3 regions of the Shewanella sp. LZH-2 genome follow, and region 2 is predicted to be linked to each of the others. Evidence: predicted binding sites of a transcription regulator. Region 2 holds the regulator's gene; each other region holds the start of a gene.
The links. The regulator MetJ, encoded in region 2, represses methionine synthesis genes. The targets are predictions, from matches to a motif close to TAGACGTCTAGACGTCTA.

Region 1: the regulator MetJ is predicted to act here: its motif matches at 1,941-1,958, upstream of metH (methionine synthase).
Region 3: the regulator MetJ is predicted to act here: its motif matches at 4,131-4,148, upstream of serA (phosphoglycerate dehydrogenase).

The regions. Positions count from the first base shown of each region.
Region 1 is NZ_CP069350.1:3,630,574-3,637,537, reverse strand. It holds gene metH (methionine synthase) at 1-1,839, opposite strand, end outside; gene JM642_RS16055 (histidine phosphatase family protein) at 2,056-2,778, shown strand; cobalamin riboswitch at 2,954-3,185, shown strand; gene JM642_RS16050 (ABC transporter ATP-binding protein) at 3,309-4,196, shown strand; gene JM642_RS16045 (iron ABC transporter permease) at 4,193-5,332, shown strand; gene cobT (nicotinate-nucleotide--dimethylbenzimidazole phosphoribosyltransferase) at 5,477-6,529, shown strand; gene JM642_RS16035 (adenosylcobinamide-GDP ribazoletransferase) at 6,621-6,964, shown strand, end outside.
Region 2 is NZ_CP069350.1:658,624-665,587, reverse strand. It holds gene JM642_RS03045 (bifunctional aspartate kinase/homoserine dehydrogenase II) at 1-633, opposite strand, end outside; gene metB (cystathionine gamma-synthase) at 645-1,808, opposite strand; gene metJ (met regulon transcriptional regulator MetJ) at 2,021-2,335, shown strand; gene JM642_RS03030 (sulfite exporter TauE/SafE family protein) at 2,443-3,186, shown strand; gene nrfD (NrfD/PsrC family molybdoenzyme membrane anchor subunit) at 3,362-4,306, opposite strand; gene JM642_RS03020 (4Fe-4S dicluster domain-containing protein) at 4,309-4,875, opposite strand; gene phsA (thiosulfate reductase PhsA) at 4,888-6,964, opposite strand, start outside.
Region 3 is NZ_CP069350.1:3,797,785-3,804,748, forward strand. It holds gene JM642_RS16740 (curlin) at 358-777, shown strand; gene JM642_RS16745 (curlin) at 792-2,297, shown strand; gene JM642_RS16750 (LuxR C-terminal-related transcriptional regulator) at 2,438-3,109, opposite strand; gene JM642_RS16755 (DUF2238 domain-containing protein) at 3,474-4,082, opposite strand; gene serA (phosphoglycerate dehydrogenase) at 4,239-5,468, shown strand; gene ygfZ (tRNA-modifying protein YgfZ) at 5,604-6,557, shown strand; gene JM642_RS16770 (two-component system response regulator) at 6,613-6,964, opposite strand, start outside.

The DNA.
Region 1 (6,964 bases), 1.7 Mb from region 2:
TAACTGGCCCGCGTTGACAATCCCCATATCCATACCGACTTTAATCGCGTGGTACAGGAATACTGCGTGAATCGCCTCACGCACTGGGTTGTTACCGCGGAAGGAGAACGACACGTTCGATACCCCGCCCGAAATCATCGCGTGGGGCAGGGTGGCCTTAATTTCTTTAATGGCATCAATAAAATCGACAGCATAGTTATCGTGCTCATCGATACCCGTGGCAATGGCGAAGATGTTCGGGTCGAAGATAATGTCTTCGGGCGGAAAGCCGACCTTATCGACCAGCACGCGGTAGGCGCGGGTACAGATTTCGACTTTGCGCGCCTTCGTATCGGCTTGGCCTTGCTCGTCGAACGCCATAATAATGGCCGCCGCGCCGTAGCGTTTAACGAGGGTTGCCTGCTCGATAAACTTCTCTTCGCCTTCTTTGAGGGAGATAGAGTTAACAATACCCTTGCCTTGAATACATTTGAGGCCCGCTTCAATCACTTCCCACTTCGAGGAGTCGATCATAATCGGCACGCGGCTGATATCTGGCTCAGAGGCGATAAGATTTAAGAACTTATGCATCACCTCCACGCCATCGAGCATGCCTTCGTCCATGTTGATGTCGATGATCTGCGCGCCGCTTTCTACCTGTTCACGGGCGACATCGAGCGCCTGTTCGAACTTGCCTTCTTTGATCAGCTTTAAAAATTTGGCCGAGCCAGTAACGTTGGTGCGCTCACCCACGTTCACAAACAGGGTTTGGGCGTCGATAGTGAGCGGTTCCAAACCTGCTAAACGGCAGGCGACGGGGATCTCGGGTAATACGCGCGGGGCAAACGGTTCCACCGCTTCGCGAATGACCTTAATATGCTCGGGTGTGCTACCACAGCAGCCGCCAATAATGTTGAGCATGCCTTCACGGGCCCATTCTTGGATAACGCTGGCCATGTCTTTTGGGGTTTCATCGTAACCGCCAAACTCGTTTGGTAGACCCGCGTTAGGGTGCGCCGACACATAACATTCGGCGATGCGTGACAGTTCTTCAACGTAGGGACGCAGCTCTTTTGGCCCAAGGGCGCAGTTAAGGCCGATAGATAACGGCTTGATATGGCGAAGGGAGTTATAAAAGGCTTCGGTGGTTTGTCCGGTAAGGGTTCGGCCCGAGGCATCGGTAATAGTGCCGGAGATCATCACTGGCAAACGTGCTGGCGAGTTAGCGCCAAAGAGTTCATCGAACACGGTTTCGATGGCAAATAATGCGGCCTTAGCGTTTAAGGTATCGAAGATGGTCTCGACCATAATGATATCGGCGCCGCCTTCAATCAGGGCGCGGGTCGATTCGCAGTAAGCGGTCACTAACTCATCAAAGTGGATATTACGATATCCGGGATCGTTAACATCGGGGCTGATAGAGCAGGTACGGTTAGTGGGTCCTAACACACCGGCGACATAACGTGGTTTACCCGTGGCTTTTTCGATTTCATCACAGGCCTCACGGGCGAGGCGCGCACCTTCACGGTTAATTTCGGCGGACAGCGACTGCATATCGTAGTCGGCCATGGCGATAGTGGTGGCGTTGAAAGTGTTGGTTTCAATAATATCGGCACCAGCTAATAGGTAGTCGGTGTGAATTTGTTTGATGATGTGTGGCTGTGTGAGCACTAAGAGATCGTTATTGCCCTTAACGTCGGTATGCCAATCCTTGAAACGCTCGCCACGGTAATCGGCTTCTTCTAGCTTGTAGCCTTGGATCATAGTGCCCATGGCGCCGTCTAAAATTAGAATGCGCTTTGACAACTGGTTGCGAATGTCTGCCAGTGTTTGGCTGGCTCGATGGAGAGATATCGCCATAAATGATTACCTTTACTACAGCTAAGTTGAGTCCAAAAATATGCAATTCTGCGGTAAATTGCATTTTATTATTGAATGTCGTTCGTTATGATTTGGACATTTATACGTATAGACGTCCATAATACGCGACATCGGATTGTCAGGGCAAGGTGAAAGTCATTAGGAGCGAGAATCTAGAATCTAGAATCTAGATCCTAAGATTTTTAAAAGGCATATATGAAACAAGTTCGCTTATTACTGTTACGCCACGGGGAATGCGAAGGCGGGGCGATTTTACGTGGCAGAGTCGATGTTCCACTGAGCGAGAAGGGCTGGCGGCAGATGTCAGCGGCAGTCACTTTGCAGGCCAGAGAGTGCCACGGTATTTACAGCTCTACCTCAAGGCGCTGCGCTGAATTTGCCAAGGTGTTGGCGCTGGAGCCGCATTCCAGCTTGTCTGGGAGTTCACATTTAGCTGCACCAACGCCTTCGCCGCTTGAGGTCAACCTGCTGGAGGATCTACAGGAAATGGATTTTGGCGATTGGGATGGTCGCTTGCTCGATGAGTTATATCAACAGGATGGTGAGCGCATGGCGGCCTATTGGCAAGATCCTTGGACCGTGTCGCCGCCCAATGGTGAAACGATGGCAAGTTTTGAGGCTCGTATCGATGGCGCAATAGAGCAGATCCTCAATAAAGAGTTTGCCCTGCTGGCGTTGGATGATGAACAGGCCCACGGCGAGTGTAATGCCGATGCACCCACAGCCAATATCTGGGTTTTGACCCACGGCGGGGTGATCCGTCATTTAATGGCAAGAGCATTGGGGGCGGTGAGAACGGTAGGGTTTTACAGTCAACTGACTTTACCGGTTGCCGCGGTGGTGACGATTAATGTACTCGAAGATAAACATGGGACTCGATACTGGCGCTTAGACTGGCCATCGGGCCATGCTGATTGAGTTTGAAATCTTATGCTAAATGGGATGATGAACATTTTCTGATTTAAACTGCATTGCCTAATGAGCAAGATATAGGATAATGCTTTTCCCTGACGTTTGAGCCAGATAGCACATTGTGTTCGCTAAGTTTAAATGTCGCAGAAATAGGTGTTGGGAATTTCGCTTTATCCTGCGCTATTCGCTTAAGGCAATAGTCGTTATAAACGCCGAATCAACCCAAACATAATAGGGAATCGGGGTGCTGCCCGTCAGCCTGCCCGAACTGTACCCGCAACTGTGAGTAGTTAAAAGAAGTGCCTAGAACCTAGAGCCTAGAATCTAGAACCTAGAACCTAGAACCTAGAACCTAGAACCTAGAACCTTCTTTGCTACAAGTCAGGAGACCTGCCTATTTCTGTTTTCGCTGCGTGCAGCCTTAGTTCTCGAGCGGGTGACTCGAGGGAGCAGAAAATGATATTGATACGTTTCGCCCTGTGGCCCATGGTGCTACTGGGTTTGGGTACAAAATATGCCTGTGGGAGCTGCTTTAAATGAAGCCTTCCACGTCAACAGATGTGCAATCTTCGGCGGTGCTAGCTAATGTGGCACTCAATGTCAGCCAATTAAGTTGGACCATCGAAGGCAAAACCATTCTTTCAGGGATTAACTTTGCCCTACAACGCGGTGAAATGCTGGGATTAATCGGCCCTAACGGTGCGGGTAAATCCAGTTTACTGCGTTGTATATATCGTTTTATTCGCCCAACTCTGGGGCAAATCAGTTTGTTTTCGCAGGACATTAACGAGCTTTCGCCCAAGGCATTTGCCTGCAAAGTAGCTGTGGTGCAGCAGGATACGCCGCACTATTTTGATATGACCACAGAGCAACTCGTTGCTATGGGGCTCACGCCCCACAAAGGGATGTTCGATACTAATTCCAGCGGTGATAGTGAAAAAATTATCAAGGCGCTTGAAAAGGTAGGTCTTAGCCATAAGCGCTATCAGCAATATGAGCGGCTCTCCGGTGGCGAGAAACAACGGGCACTGATTGCCCGCGCTATTGTGCAACAACCTCAGTTACTGATTTTAGATGAACCCACAAACCACCTCGATGTGCGCTATCAAATACAAATTTTGGAGTTGGTTCGAAGCCTTGGCATTAGTGTCATTGCCTCTATTCATGATCTGAATTTAGCAAGTGCCCTGTGTGATAGTTTGCTGCTACTGGATAAGGGGCAAGTGAGCGCCATGGGCACGCCGAGTGAGGTATTAACAGAGGAGCGCATTGCCCAAGTTTTTGGTGTTTGCGCTCAAGTGATGCCCCATCCACAACATGCCAATCCTTTAATTAATTACTTTTATGGTTATCAAAAATCACCGACGGATGATGTGGTTGTATCCGCTCCCCATAACATCAACGGGGAGATAAACACGCCATGATTCACACGTTTAAGCTGATAATGATGAATCTTTTAACCCATATTTTAACGCCATTAACCCGCCAGCAATGGCTGATTCTTGGCTTGGTGGGTTTTGCTCTGCTGACCCCGATTGCGGCCGCCAGTTTTGGCGCGGCAAATATCAGCTTTTTAGATGTGCTGCATGTGTTTATTAAATTATTCAATCAATTTTTCGCCAACGACGATGCGTCAACTGCCGCCTCGATGACGGAGCGGATTGTGATGGAATTAAGGTTGCCACGGATATTGCTCGCGTTTGTGGCGGGGGCGGGGCTGTCTTTAGCGGGCAGTGTGCTGCAAACCGTAACGCGCAATCCCCTTGCTGACCCTTATTTATTTGGCATTAGTTCAGGTGCCTCCTTTGGCGCTGTGGTGATGCTGACCTTGTTTACTGGCTCTGGTCTATTCGGTAATGCGGGCGTTATTGCCAATTCGGGGATTTTTAGTGGCTCGGGAATGTTTGCTGGGCTCCTGTGGTTTAGTTTGCCTTTCGGCGCTTTTATTGGTGCCAGTTTATCCGTTCTTATTGTTCTCGCCTTGTCAGGGCTTGGGCTCAACAGCCAAGTTGAGCGCATGCTGCTCTCTGGGGTGGCAACATCGTTTATGTTTGGCGCATTAACCAGCCTGCTGTTGTATTTTGCCAGCCCGCAGGCCACGGCATCAGTGCTTTTTTGGAGTTTGGGCAGTTTTGCTAAGGCCAGTTGGCCGCTCTTAATTTTGCCATCCATCGTTGTATTGGTGAGTTTTTTTATCATCCTCGGTTGGAAGCGGCAGATTATGGCCCTGCAGGCGGGGGATGAAACGGCCCACACCTTAGGGGTGAATGTACCTAAATTACGCCTCAATATGTTATTGCTCTGCTCGCTAATTACCGCCGTTTTAGTGGCGACCTGTGGTGGCATAGGTTTTGTTGGATTAATGATCCCCCATACGGTGCGCTTGTTATTTCCCGGGCGTCAGCCCATTTTGCTCACCGCGTTAGTGGGCGGCTTGTTTATGGTGTGGATTGATGTGCTCGCGAGATGTTTGCTGGGCAATCAAGAACTGCCCGTTGGGATTATCACCGCCTCGATAGGCAGTTTTTTCTTTTTGCTGATTTTGCGTCGGCGCAACTAATCGAACTCGCGTTTTTCGCAGAGGATTAGCTAATTTAGTACTAAGTGCGTATGGAAAATAGCCGCTGTATGCGTCGTAGTTGTTATCGAACGAGTTATTGAAATCGAACGAGTTATTGAAATCGAATTAGTCACTGGAGTGTGAATGTCTCAATCAAGCCTGTCATTTCAAATCGAGCCTGTGAGTAAAGCGCAGGATCAGGTTATTCAACAAAAAATCGATCTTAAGACCAAGCCGCCAGGTGCCTTGGGACAACTCGAATCCTTAGCATTACAAATTGCTCGCATTCAAGGGCCACAACAATTGCAGATAGTCAAACCGACCATGTTGGTATTTGCAGGGGATCACGGCATTGCTGCTGAAGGGGTTTCGATTGCCCCAAGTGAAGTCACCCACCAAATGGTGCAAAACTTTGCCCACGGCGGCGCGGCCATTAATGTGTTTTGTCGCCAATTAGGTTTTACGCTTGAAGTGATCGATTGCGGTATTTTGACACCCGTTGAGGGGCTAGAAGGGATTATCGATCAACGTCTTGGCGCGGGTACTGCTGCTATTCATTTGGAACCCGCCATGCCTTTAACGAGTGTGGATAAGGGCTTTGATATGGCGCGGGAGCTTATTGAGCGTCACCATCAAGCGGGCTGTAATCTGGTTGCGTTTGGTGAAATGGGGATTGGCAACACGTCCTCTGCCGCGGCAATTATGGCGGCGATTATGCAGCTAGATGTGGCTGAATGTGTGGGGCGCGGTACAGGCATTAATAGCGACACTTTAGCGCGTAAGTTAACCTTGGTAGAGCTGGCGTTGCTATCGCATCAAAGTGCGCTTAGTGGGCCAAAACAAGTGCTTGCTTGTCTTGGCGGGTTTGAAATTGTGCAAATGACAGGTGCCATGCTGGCTGCTGCTGAGCGCAAGATGTTGGTGGTTGTGGATGGTTTTATTGCGACAGCCGCCGCATTAGTGGCGGTGACGATCAATGCTAATGTACGGGATTATCTGATTTTCGCCCATTGCTCCGAGGAGCAAGGCCATCAACGTATGTTGGAATATTTGCAAGCTAAACCCTTGTTATCTTTGGGGCTTAGATTAGGTGAAGGCACGGGTGCAGCCTTAGCATTGCCGTTAATTCAAGCCGCAGTAAATTTTTACAATCAAATGGCGAGTTTTAGTGATGCAGGGATTGAGGCTGTTGTATGATGTGCCTGCTAACTTATTTAAAATAATAACGTTTAGCCAATCGTTTTAACTTTAAACCCTGCAGCAAGTGTGTATTCACTAAGGATGCTTTATGTCAGAACGCGAAAGCTGGCACAAAGAGATAGATTTATTTTTTGTGGCCATGGGCTATTTTACCCGTATTCCTATGCCCAAATGGGTCGAAGTCGATGCCGATAAACTCAATAAAGCCAGCCGTTACTTTGGCTTAGTGGGTTTACTAGTGGGACTGTTAAGCGCCATCGTTTTTTGGCTGACCCAAAATTGGTTACCCGCTGGGGTGTCGGTATTGCTGTCGATGTTAACGGGCGTACTGTTAACGGGTGGTTTCCACGAAGATGGGTTAGCCGATACCTTCGATGGGTTTGGTGGCGGTTGGACGGCTGAAGACAAGCTGCGCATTATGAAGGATTCGCG
Region 2 (6,964 bases):
GCTGGCAATTAAGCTGGCGCTAAAGTCAGAGCCATTGCGACCCAATAGCAAGGTATCGCCACGCTCGTTGGCGCAGATAAAACCGGTGATCACTAGGCGCTCGTTAGGGTGTGCGGCCAGTAAGGCTTGTACTTTAGCGCGGGATTCTTGCACACGGATTTGCGGCACGGCGGCCTCATCTGCCACTAAAATCGAGCAGGCATCCACATGGCTTGCGGCCACGCCCGATTCACGCAGCAGCGCTGCCATCAGGCGCGCCGACCAACGCTCACCAAAACTCACCACATGGTTAATTTGGTAATCGTTGCGTACATCTAAAGATAATAGACTGATTAACTGAGCTTTATCCGTGGTTAAACGCTCGCGTAAATCCCGCGCTTGCTCGTTAGATAATAATTGCTCAATCAAGCCTTGCTGATAGCTGATAAGGACTTGTAATTCTTCTTGCCATAATTGGTTGCTATCGCGCAGGGACAATAATTTATATAAAAAGTTAGTGGTTTTACCCGCGGCAGACACCACCACTAGATCATCACTATGGCCATGGGTTAACAGAATATGGGCGACTCGGCGGTAACAATCGGCATCGGCTAAGCTGGAACCACCAAATTTATGTAAGTGACAACGTGCCATCTATTATTCCTCTACTGACAAGCCGCTACGGCGGCCAATCCTGCTTGAATATCTGCAACTAAGTCGTCGGCATCTTCAATACCAACCGACAAACGTAATAGGGTGTCTTTAATGCCAGCTTCAAAACGCGCCTGCGGCTCCATCGCCCTGTGGGTCATGGTCGCGGGCACGGCTACGAGACTCTCAACGCCACCTAAACTCTCAGCCACGCTGAATAAACTTAACGCATCTAAAAAGGCGACCACTTCGGCCTCGCCGCCCTTAAGCTCAAAACTCAGCATAGCGCCAAAACCTTTTTGTTGCTTGGCGGCAATGGCATGGCCGGGATGATCCGCAAGACCTGGGTAATACACTTTACTCACGACGGGGCTGTTACTCAGTAACTCCACAATCCGCTCGGCATTACTTTGGTGCTCACGAATGCGCACAGCTAAAGTACGCAGGCCGCGCAGGGTTTGATAACTGTCAAAGGCAGAACCGGTTAAGCCTAAGGTGTTCGACCACCAATGTAAGATCTCACCGAGTTGAGGGTCTTTGGCGATCACCGCGCCGCCCACCACATCGCTATGGCCATTAATGTATTTAGTGGTGGAGTGGATAACGATATCGGCGCCGAGCAATAGCGGTTGCTGCAAAATCGGCGAGAGGAAAGTGTTGTCCACTATCACTAACGCACCTACGGCGTGGCTTGCCTTGGCAATAGCTTCGATATCAACCACCCGCAGTAATGGGTTGGATGGGGTTTCAATCCACACCATTTTAGGCTGCTGGGCAATCGCTTGCTCAAGTGCTTGGCTGTCGGTTTGATCGACCACCAGCAGTTTAAATTGGCCTTTTTTCGCGAGGTTGGTGAATAAACGGTAAGAGCCACCGTAGCAATCGTGGGGCACCACCAGTAAATCATCTGGGCCCAGTAAAGTGGTCACTAAGGTAATGGCTGCCATGCCAGTACAAGTCACGATACCGGTTGCGCCCTTTTCCAGCTTAGCTAAGGCATCGCCTAAGATGCTGCGGGTAGGATTGCCGGAACGGCTGTAATCAAATTCGCGAGGATTTTTATGACCATCGAAGGCGTAATTAGTCGACAAATAAATCGGTGGCACAACTGCGCCATATTGAGTATCGCTTTCGATACCCTGACGCACTGCCAGTGTGGCTAATTGACGCTCTGCCATGGGTGGACTCCTAAATTCGGTAGACTGATAGAGATGTCTGGACGTCTAAATGTACCTAAGCCCAGTGGTATCGTCAATAGGCGTTAAGACGTTTAGACGTCTAAACATAAAGAAATCTGTTTGCAATCACTAAGAAATAGTAGCAATAATTTGACTGTAATCTGTAAGGGTTTAAAATCTGCCCCGAATTTAGCGTTATAACAGGTGAGTCAATGACTGAATGGAATGGGGAATACATCAGCCCCTATGCTGAACATGGCAAGAAGAATGAACAAGTAAAGAAAATTACTGTGTCTATTCCGCTCAAAGTGCTAAAAGTCCTCACGGATGAACGTACGCGTCGTCAGGTCAACAACCTGCGCCACGCAACGAATAGCGAACTGTTGTGCGAAGCATTTTTGCATGCCTACACCGGCCAGCCTCTGCCTGATGATGCCGATCTGTCGAAAGAGTGCCCAGACAGCATCCCCGCTGAAGCGAAGCGGTTGATGGACGAAATGGGGATCGAGTGGGAAGACATGGAATAACGCTTAAGCGTCCATAATCCTGCCGTAACTAATTATTAGGGATCGTTAATGCTCATCCGGCGTGGTGGGTTAAAGTAACGATCCCTATTTTGTTTTGATGGAATCCTATGTTCTCCTTGATCGATCCACAAACGCTTGCTATCGCGTCTGTGATTGTGTTTTTAGGTGCCCTCACCCAGAGTCTGATTGGGTTTGGCTTAGCCGTGGTCGCCAGTCCGTTGCTGTATATCGTCGATCCCCAATTAGTGCCTGCCCCCGTGATTGTGATGGGATTTTCCATCGCGCTACTCACCCTATTGCGTGAACGCGGCCATTTAGAATTCAATGGCTTGCAATACGCGCTCATCGGTCGAGTACCCGGAGGTTTTATCGGTGCTAGCCTATTACTGTTTGCGCCGCAGCCGATTCTTGGTTTGGCGATTGCGGCCATTGTGGCGGTCGCCGTGGTGCTCAGTTTGTATAAATTCAGCCTGCCGGTGAACAAAGCGACTCTGTTTGGCGCGGGAGTCGTCTCGGGGATCTTTGGCAATATCGCCGCCATTGGTGGCCCTCCGATGGCGATTTTATTGGCGGGTAAGGATGCTTCGCAGTTTCGCGCAGCGTTATCGGCCTTCTTTATCTTTAGTTCGACCATTGCCTTGGCGATTCTTGGGGTGACGGGCTTACTCGAAATCAAGCACTTTTGGCTGTCGCTAATGCTATTGCCCTCGGTCTTTTTAGGCTATCTCGTGGCGGGCAAACTGGTAGGCAGTATTGATAAACATAAGACCAAGATGGCGACCTTAGCCCTCTGCGCTATCAGCGCCTTAGTGCTTACGGTGAAATCTGTGATTGAGCTATTGCCGCAATAATTACCGCAATAATCCTCTGCCAATTGCCGCCATAAAAAAGCACCGTTACCGGTGCTTTTTGCTTGCAGGGATGCGTGTTGTAACCCATTTGAGTATCACTTAATCGTATTAAAGTAATACTCATATTTGTTGCGCTAGTTTGAATGCCATGGGTTAGAGCATTCGCTAACATCACTTAGCTCAGGTAGCTTTGGCCTGCATACACAATAAAGTGTCTCAGGGCGAGCACGCCAGTTAAGCTGGCACAGGCCACCATAATCATTGCGCCCTTAGTGTGGCGAGTCGCTGCGGGAAGCAGCATAAACAGCAATGGCACACCAAAGCCAATCCCGACGACACCAATCCAGAATACGCTTGCCCACACGCCAGAGGTGAGTGATGCCAGCGCCGCAGCCGCCGCACCGCCTTTAAAGTACAAGGCACAGAACAACATAAACAGGAACATGATTTCGATGGCCATCACTGGCAGCTCTAAGCCATGCATTTTAGCTAAGGTCTTGTCGTGGCTATCGGTTTTGAACATCACCAGCGCCAGCACCGCATTGGCCGCCGCACCCGCTGATAAACCAGATACCAAGAACAGTGCAGGCAATACCGCAGTGTTTAGCATCGGATAGGCATTCATCGCCGAGATTAAGAAGCCAGTGTAAGCGCCCACACCAATGGCGAGGACAAACAATAGCACTTCAATCAGCTTTCTAAAGGGCATCAGCAACTTAGCGATAGGCGCGAGGAAACCTAAGCCCCACTTTGGCAAATCGTCACGCAGTACTAAAATCGCGTAGGCAAATGCCAAGGGTGAGTAAGCCAGCAGCGCTAATACCCCAATCGCCATAACGGACTGGAAGTTGTAGTTAATTAAGATCAACCAAAAGTGGAAAGGCTTAGTTAAATCAAACACTAAACAAGCTAAGCCTAAGCTGATTGCCACAGGGCCAATAATCGCCGCGGCCTTGAGGATATTGCTCTCAACTTGCGTTTGTTCCTGATTGAACCAACGCAAACCAATGCCAATCAGCAAACTTCCGGCGGATAAACCCGCCATAAATAGATACACGGCGATGACCCAGTGCCAAGTGACGGGAGCATATTGCGCCATATCGCCCCAAGTATTGTTCATAATCAAATCCCCCCTCTTTTGGTAGGAACGCGATATACCCTAGGTTTAGTGCCTAAATGGGTCTTATCTTGGTAAGTGATCTTAGTGTTGAGCAGTGTGGCCACTTCACTTTGTGGATCGTTAGCATCGCCAAACACCAAGGCATCGGTCGGGCACACAGTCACACAGGCAGGCTCTTCACCCCGGGCCAAACGCGTGTCCTTACAGAAGTTACACTTGTCAGCCACTTTGGTTTCGGGATTCATAAAACGCACTTTGTAGGGACACGCCGCCACGCAGTACATACAACCCACACACTTGTCGCCGTGGATGGAAACAATGCCATCTTCGCCCACGTAGGCCGCGCCCGTTGGACACACCTTCACACAAGGCGCATCTTCACACTGCTGGCAAGACACCCTATGGTACTTAAAGTGCAGATTGGGCATTTCGCCATAGGGTCCTTCGACTCTCACCTGCAAACGGGTCACCCCTTCTGGAACGCCGTTTTCACTGCGGCAAGCCACGTTACAGGCTTGGCAGCCGATGCACTTGTTCTCATCGTGCACCATCACATATCTTTTCGTCATTTGAGCCTCCAATTAGCGTTTTGCCAGCGTGACGCCAGTGGTGTGTACCGTCATACCACACACAGGTGCGGTAACGTGGGGCAGTAAGTTTCCGCAGTGGATACCTTTGCCTGTCGCTCTAACCAACTCTTTGTTTTTAGAACCAAAGCCCATATAAGCAAACACGGTATCGGGGCGAATGCCTGGGGTGACTAACGCATGGCCTTCCTCTGTACCTACACTGCTGGTTAAGCGGATAGGGTCGCCATTGCTGATGCCTAATTTGCTCGCGGTATCTGGGTGAACCCACACGGCGTTATCCGACATCAAATTTGCCAGCATGGGCACATTGTGGGTCGCGCCATTGGTATGCACCGCCACCTTACCTTGGATAAAGTAGAGTTCATTTGGCTTTTTAAGCTGCACTTCGCGGAATTTAATGACACCACGTCCTGGCGCCATGGCTTCAACCTTGGCGGAGGTCAATTCAATCTTGCCGCTTGGGGTTTTAAAGCTGAGTAAACTGCCGTAGGTGCCGTCTTCATCCGCAGGTTTGGCATTGGCATAGGCCTTGGTAAATTCGGCCACCATTTTAGGTTCGCGCAACATAATCGGCTTACCGAAGCTGACAAAACCTTCGTCTTTGATCCGGCGCAGCAGCTCTGTGTCGCGGTTTACCTGCAACAGTTGCAGGGTCTCCATGTTTTCCCATGGATAGAATTCACTCAGCCCCAGTTTGTGGCCAATATCCTTAAAGATTTGCCATGACGGACGAGTGTCGCCTAGGGTTTCGACTACCCGTTGGCGCACATAGTAGGCAGGGTTTTTACCTGACTTGTCAGCGATTTCCTCATCGCGCTCAAGGTAGGTAGACTCAGGTAAAATCACATCGGCATAGGCCGCGGTTTCACTGATATACACATCGCACACGGCAACAAAGTCGAGCTTTTTCAAGGCTTCGACCACTCGCGCTCTGTCGGTCATGGTTTGCATTGGGTTAGTACGGGACATCACCCAGCCATGTAACTGATAAGGCACCGCGCTTAAGGTCGCATCGAGGACGGTTTGATAAATCCCGCCCGCAGACCACATCATGGCGTACTGTTCTTCCACTTGGTCGATACGTTTTGCCGCAGGCTTTGGCATATCTTTTACGCCGGGCTTACCCAGCACAGGAGCCACATCTTCACCCGCGAGCTTGTTATAATCACCAGGCTTTTGACCAAGGTAGATACCGCCCTTACGCTCGATATTACCAATCAAGATGTTGGCAGCGTAAAGCGCGCGGCGCATTTCAAACTCTTCGGTGGTAAAGGTGGCTCTGTGACCAAAATCCACTACAGCATGGGGCGCTTTAGCCGCATATTCACGGGCAATACGGCGAATATCTTTGGCGGGCACATCGGAGATCGTTTCGGCCCACTCAGGGGTATAGGCTTTTACTTCAGCGGCAAAGGTGTCAAAGCCTTCGACATAACGCTCAACAAAGGCCTTGTCGTAAAGGTTTTCTTCAATCAATACATGGCATAAGGCTAAAGCGACGGCCACGTCGGTACCAGGACGAATCGCGTACCATTCATCGGCTTTATCGGCAACCACAGAGAATCTTGGCTCGAACACCACCAACTTAGCGCCTTTATCCATTTGCGCCGCCATCATGCCACGGGTTTCGGACATGTTGATACCTTCGTACAGGTTATGGCCGAAGTTAATAATGTATTTTGAGTTACTTAAATCGCGTTTCACCTTAGTGCCAAACATGGCCATAGCAGCAATTTCATAACCGCCGGGGCAAGTAGATGCATGGGTAAAGGTATTTGGGCTACCAAACGCCGTGGCGAGGTGGAATAAGTGTTTTTCTTGCGAGCCAGATTTAGAGGAAAACGCTACCGCCTCTGGGCCGTGAGCTTGCTTGATTTTAGTGAGATTATCGGCAATCAGTTGATAGGCTTCATCCCAACTGATTTCAGCCCATTTACCCTCGCCACGCTCGCCAACCCGTTTTAGCGGTTTAACAATCCGCTGTGGATCGTACAGCAAACTATGACCAGCACCGCCGCGGGCACAGACTTTACCGCCAAAGGATTTAGCCGCCTTATTACCGCTGATA
Region 3 (6,964 bases), 1.5 Mb from region 2:
GCAATTACGCAGCCACCATTCAAAGTGAAATGGATAAAAACGACGAATTTCCAGCATGTTTGCCTGCAAATTGTTGCCATAATGTTTCAATTTAAAAAAGACGCTGCACGCTAAATACAACTTAACTACTAGACCAACTCGGTGAGGTAAATACCGCCTAAACGCAGGGTTTTATCGACAAAAAACAAGATATTCATGGAATTAACAAAAGTTAATCTGGTTAGCATTTAAATTACACCTCAAAAATAAATACCCTTTTGGCCAATTGTCTCTAAGCACTATGGCTCGTACCTTGATGCCTGAGTTGGAAGGAGTCTGTGCTCTGACCAAAACACCAATACATGCAAGGAGTCACTTGTGCCAAATCCATTAACACGCTTTTGGGTACTGCTGCTCTTGATATGTAGTTGCCTGACATCATCCCATGCGGCAGATGTCAGTGAATTGCCCGTCACACTGCAGGCGCTAATTGAGCGTTCAGGGCGCGATAATCTTATCGACCTAGTGCAGCAAGGCACGGCAAACCAAGGGATCGTGTTTCAATCAGGGAACGATAACAGCGCCTATGTGACGCAAGCGGGTAACGATAACGTATCGCTTGTGACACAGATTGGAACCAATAATGAAGTCCAACTACGACAAGTCGGCACTAAAAATATGGCTTCGATTACCCAGATTGGTAATGACAACCTGGTGCAATTGAACCAGCTAGGAAGCGGCAATTTTTCGATTCAACAGATTGCGGACGGTGCCGCAATCTCAATAACTCAGTATTAAACAGGGAGAGTCACATGAAATCACAAGCCAAAATGTCATTGATTGCATTAGCCATTACTGCGGGATTAAGTGGTAATGCGCTAGCAGCAAGCACAGTCAACGAAATCAGCGTTGAGCAAACAGGCCAAGGTCAAGATACCTTAGTCGCTCAAACTGGTGTCATTAACGCAGCAGCAGTAACCCAAACGGGTAACGACCAAGTTGCCACCGTATTACAAGACGGTGTGTGGCATGAAGCACAAGTCAACTCAACTGGCGATGCTAACAAAGTGACTGTTAGCCAACAAACAGATTGGCACGTAGCCTCTGTTGATGTGGAAGGCAATAATAACGAAGTTGAAGTGACTCAAGACGGCTTCTTCAACCAAAGCAGCAACGATGTCGTGGGCAACGACAACCTTGTTTCAGTTAGCCAATTAGGTGAGCTGAACGAAAGCTATGTTGAAATCACTGGCACAGAAAACAGTGCATTTGTTGAGCAAGAAGGTGATGAAAACCTTGCCGTATTCCGTGTTCAAGGCGACAACAACGACGGTGATATCAAACAATACGGTAACAGCAACCAAGCGGGTCTAATTGCACTCGATCTGACTGCCAACGTGGGTAACAACAACGACGTATCAGTTGAACAAATTGGTAACAATAACTTTGGTGCAGCCAAAGGCATCGCTGGTAACGACAACAGTGTTGATATCTACCAAAAAGGTGATAACCACACTGGCTTTGTTTACGCCTTAGCCGGTAGCGAAAACGATATCAGCATGAAGCAAGAAGGTAGCAATAACATTGCTTACCTCTCTATGACTACGGGTGATGATAACACTATCGACATCGCTCAAGATGGTGATAGCAACACAGTTGGTGATTCTTTAGTTGCTGATATTCAAGGTGATGATAATGATATCGCCATCAAGCAAAAAGGCGATAGCAACGGTGCAGAGTTCCAAGTATGGGGCGATAGCAACGACGTAGACTTAAAACAACGTGGTGATGCTAACTTCGCAACCTTTGGCGCTTACGGTACTGACAACGACTTCGACTTATCCTCTAAAGGTGATAACAACGAGCTGGTTGCCTTCGCAACAGGTGAAGACAACAGCATCGAAATCAGCCAAGAAGGTGATGCGAACTTCGCTTATGTGGATGCCGTGGGTAGCGACAACGAAGTGGATGTTGAGCAAGATGGTGATCAAAACGAGACCATCATTAGCGTAACAGGTAACAACGCCGATGTAACTGCACTGCAACACCGTGGCGATCTGAACCTTATCGATTTAATCATCGAAGGTGATGAAAACTCAGCAGAAATCACTCAAGCGGGTAACGGCAACTGGGTCGGTGGTGATAGCGGTAGTTCATTTGCTGCCAACTCATTTGGCGTGAGTGGTGACAACAACAGCCTAATGATCTCCCAAACAGGTAATGACAACTTAGTATTAGGCTCACAAGCGGGTAACAACAACAGCATCAGCGTAACCCAAAATGGTGATATGAACGTTGCGACTGTTGTGCAATACTAATCTTTAAATATGAGTCGCCTTCAAGTTGAAGGCGACTAAATAAAAACGGGAACATTGATAATGTTCCCGTTTTTATTTGCCTATCACACGCAAAAGTACATCGCTATTCGTCTTATCGTTTGGGTATCACAAACAAAGGCTTAACTACAAAACTCAAAATGGGTTTGATAGGTCTGAGCCCACCTTAATAACTCGACACGATTTCGTGACTGGGTTTTACGGAAAATCGATGAAATATGCGCCTTTACCGTGTGCTCACTGATGCAAAGACGATGGGCAATTTCCTTATTTCTCGCGCCGCTGGAAACGAATTGAATGATGGTTCTTTCTCTAGAGGTAAGAGCTTGCAGCATGGCCACAGTGTCGGCAGGCATATCATGTTGTCCATCCAACTTTTGCACCACGCGACGAAACATCTTACTGAGCAAAGTTCTATCGTACCAAAGCTCATCGGCAACCATTTTACGCAATCCGGTCAACATCAAATCCATACGCTGGTCAGTAAACAGTAGTCCGCGTATGCCAAGCAGCATAGCTGACTCTTGATCTAAGGAATTGCGCTCAACTTGATACAGAGCCACAGGAATATGGGGGACAAGACGAGATGCCAGCAAAGGGATCCCTTTATTGTCTAAGGCCGCACCTTTCTGGGCGATTAAACAAAAGCTGCGATGCCCTTTGTCTAAATCTAACTCTAACTCTGAGGCATGTTTAACGATCCGTGTTTTCAATCCGATAGATTCAGCAAGTATCGCTAGATGACAAGGCGCCGCCACTTGATGTAAAAATACTAACTCATTGATAGTACCCAATTTACTCTTCTCCCTGAAAAGTATTTCATTATCTTTTTATCCGGCTTAATGAAATCTGCCTAAATCTCAGCATACATCTCATTAACATAGCCCATTTTGACTAGTTACCGTATGAATGCCATCACCCAAATGTACTAATAACCTCTATTTATATGTAGTAAATTCGACTAAGTCCCTAAATAGTATTTAATTGCTAGCAATTAATACTAAATGAGATGGAGATCACATTCATCTTTATACCTTAGTCTATGAAAACATCAATCGAAAGTTTAAACAAAAAATTAACACCTGAAGATGACATTTTTGAGAATAAAAATCCCCTTTGAATCTAATTCAAAGGGGATTGGATGTTCTCAGACTACGATTAGGCTTGAGTCAGGAGTTTAGTGATTTGCTTATCCTGCACACGGGATAAACTGAGTAGCGCCACGATGACCCCAATTAAGGCTAAAAACATATCCGATTGAGTATCCCACATGTAACCTTGTGTGCCTAAGAATGCCTCAGCACCTTCGCCCGTTGCAGCGGCCACCCACCACTCAATAAGCTCATAGAAAGCACTGAAAGCGAGTACAAAACAAGTGACCAAAAAAGCGCACCAAGCGCCGGGTTTGACGGCTTGATTGCGTAACATAATCTCACGGGCCAACATGGCAGGAATAAAGCCTTGAGCGAAATGCCCGACCTTGTCGTAATTGTTACGTTCACTGCCCATCCATTGGGCAATGGTGTCAAATAATGGCACTTCAGCATAGGTATAGTGCGCACCGACAAACAGCACACAGCAATGTACAAGTACTAAAAAATACACTATTGGGGTTAGCTCAAAGCGTTTGCGGGTAAAAAATAATAGCGGAACCGCCACTAATGCAGGTAAAGCTTCAAGCCACCAAGTGAAAGTATCAGCAGGTTTTATCGCCGACCAGACTAATACTGAGAGGTAAATACCGCACCAAGCGATTTTATTATTCAATGTTTCTTCCTCTTATGCGATATTGTTCTAATTTTAGAATATTAACTTTAGCCATCTAGCCCTCCACAGTGAGCAAAAAAAGTGCTACTTTGATGAGCCAAGGTTGTCAGCATAACATACAAGAACCACTTCAATTAATTAGAGGGTACCCATATCATGGCGAAACATTCGCTTGACAAGGATAAGATCAAAATCCTGTTGTTGGAAGGCGTCCACCAATCTGCGGTAGATGTGTTTGAACGCGCGGGATACACCAACATTGAGTATCACAAAGCCTCGTTAGGTGATGAAGCCCTGCATGAATCCATCAAAGATGCTCATTTTGTTGGTATTCGTTCCCGTACCCAACTCACCGCCGATGTATTAAAACGTGCCGAAAAATTAATTGCGATTGGTTGTTTCTGTATCGGCACTAACCAAGTGGATCTAGCGACCGCCGAATTACTCGGTATCCCCGTTTTTAACGCACCATTCTCTAATACCCGCAGCGTAGCTGAACTGGTATTAGGCGAAATTATTATGCTGATGCGCGGTATTCCTGAACGTAACGCTATCGCCCATCGTGGTGGTTGGATGAAAACTGCCGCAGGCAGTTACGAAGTCCGTGGCAAAACTTTAGGCGTGATAGGCTATGGCCATATTGGAACTCAGCTGGGGATCCTGGCAGAAACCTTAGGCATGCGTGTGGTGTTCTTCGATATCGAAGACAAATTGCCATTGGGTAATGCCCAGCAAATCCATTCAATGGAGCAATTGCTGGCACAGTCCGATGTAGTGAGCTTGCACGTGCCTGAAACGCCGCAAACCAAAGACATGATAAGTACTGCCGAATTCGCCGCTATGCGTAAAGGCAGCATCTTTATCAACGCTTCCCGCGGTACTGTGGTCGATATCGATGCGCTCACGGTGGCACTCAAAGAGCGTCACCTTGCAGGCGCGGCGATTGACGTTTTCCCCATTGAGCCACAATCGAATGATGATGAATTTATCAGTCCACTACGCGGTTTAGATAATGTGCTACTCACGCCACATGTGGGTGGTAGCACCGCCGAAGCACAGGAAAATATCGGTATCGAAGTGGCAGGCAAATTAGCCAAATACTCAGATAACGGTTCAACCGTATCTGCGGTTAACTTCCCTGAAGTGTCTCTGCCAATGCATAAAGGTACCTCACGCCTACTGCATATCCACCAAAACCGTCCTGGCGTGCTGATCAAAATCAACAAAGCCTTCTCTGAAAAGGGCATTAACATTGCCGCTCAGTATCTGCAAACCACGGCAGAAATCGGTTATGTGGTAATGGAAGTCGACACTCACCAAGCAGAAGAAGCCTTGGTTGAGCTTAAAGCCATTGAAGGCACACTGCGTACTCGCGTGTTGTTCTAAAGCCTAAACCGCTTAGGTTTGCCCCCATCTAAGGCGCACATTTCATTTAAGATATGTGCGCCTTATGCTTTTGAGGCCAGAGGAATTCCGCTACAATCAAGCCTCTTGCATCGCCTTCATTTTCAGGATCTCGCTATGACTATTGCAGTTTCGACACCCAATTGGGATCTGGACGCCTCCACGCCTCCACTTATGCTCGCCAACTTATCCCACCTAGGCCTTATCAAAGTGGTTGGCGAACAGGGCCGCAGTTTTATCCATGGCCAAGTGACCACAGATATCAGCTCACTCGAAGCCAACCAATGGCGCTGGGGCGCACATTGTGATCCTAAGGGAAAGATGCTGGCTAGCTTCCGCACCTTTGCCATCCAAGATGCGCTGTTGATGTTGATGCCAAAGGACACTATTGCAGTGGATCTGCCACAACTGCAAAAATATGCGGTATTTAGTAAGGCGACCCTGACCAATGCCTCTGATGAGTGGACATTACTCGGTGTGGCGGGTGAACAGGCTAAACAATTTGTCAACCAACACTACGGTGAAGTCACTCAGGAACTCACTCTCATCGAGCATGGCGCCATTTTAAAAGATGCGGATCGATTTATATTGGTTCTACAACCACAAGCCGCAAGTGCCCTCATTGCCGAGCATACAGTATTTGATGCCAGCGCTTGGCAAGCATTAGAAATTGCTGCGGGTTATCCCAATCTAGCGCCAAGCCATGCTAATCAGTACGTACCGCAGATGTGTAACCTACAGGCTATCAACGGGATCAGCTTTAACAAAGGCTGCTACATGGGTCAAGAAACTGTGGCTCGGATGAAATACCGTGGTGGTAACAAGCGTGCGCTCTATATTCTTCAAGGCACCACTTCCTTAAATATCAATTTGGAAACTGGTATCGAGATAGAATTGGAAGACGGTTATCGCAAGGGTGGACAAATCATTGAATTTGTTCAACGTGGTAATCAAGTGCTGCTCAGCGCCGTGCTCGCCAACGATACCGAGAGTGACGCCAAACTGCGTTTCGCTGATGACGAGCAATCTAGCTTACGTATTCAAGCATTGCCCTACTCGCTCGAAGACTAGTTTCTCGCTGATAAGCGAATCGTATTGAAAAAGGCGCCCTAGGCGCCTTTCTGTTTTAATGTTCGAAATAAGTATCTCGAATCGCCACCACTTCGGGCAAAATTTGCTTAAATTCGGCCACCAGCTTAGGGTCAAAATGTTGCCCTGCTTGGCTTTCGAGTAACTCGAGCGTGGCCTCTATTGTCCAAGGCTCCTTGTAAGGGCGCCGCGAAGTCAGCGCGTCAAAGACGTCCGCTATCGCCACAATACGGCCTTCAATCGGAATATTTTCCCCAGACAAGCCATTAGGATAACCCGAACCATCCCATTTCTCATGATGGGTTAAGGCGATACGCCGCGCCATTTGCAGCAGTGGGTCGCCATGCTCACCAATGATCTCAGCACCAATGGCGGCATGTTGCTGCATG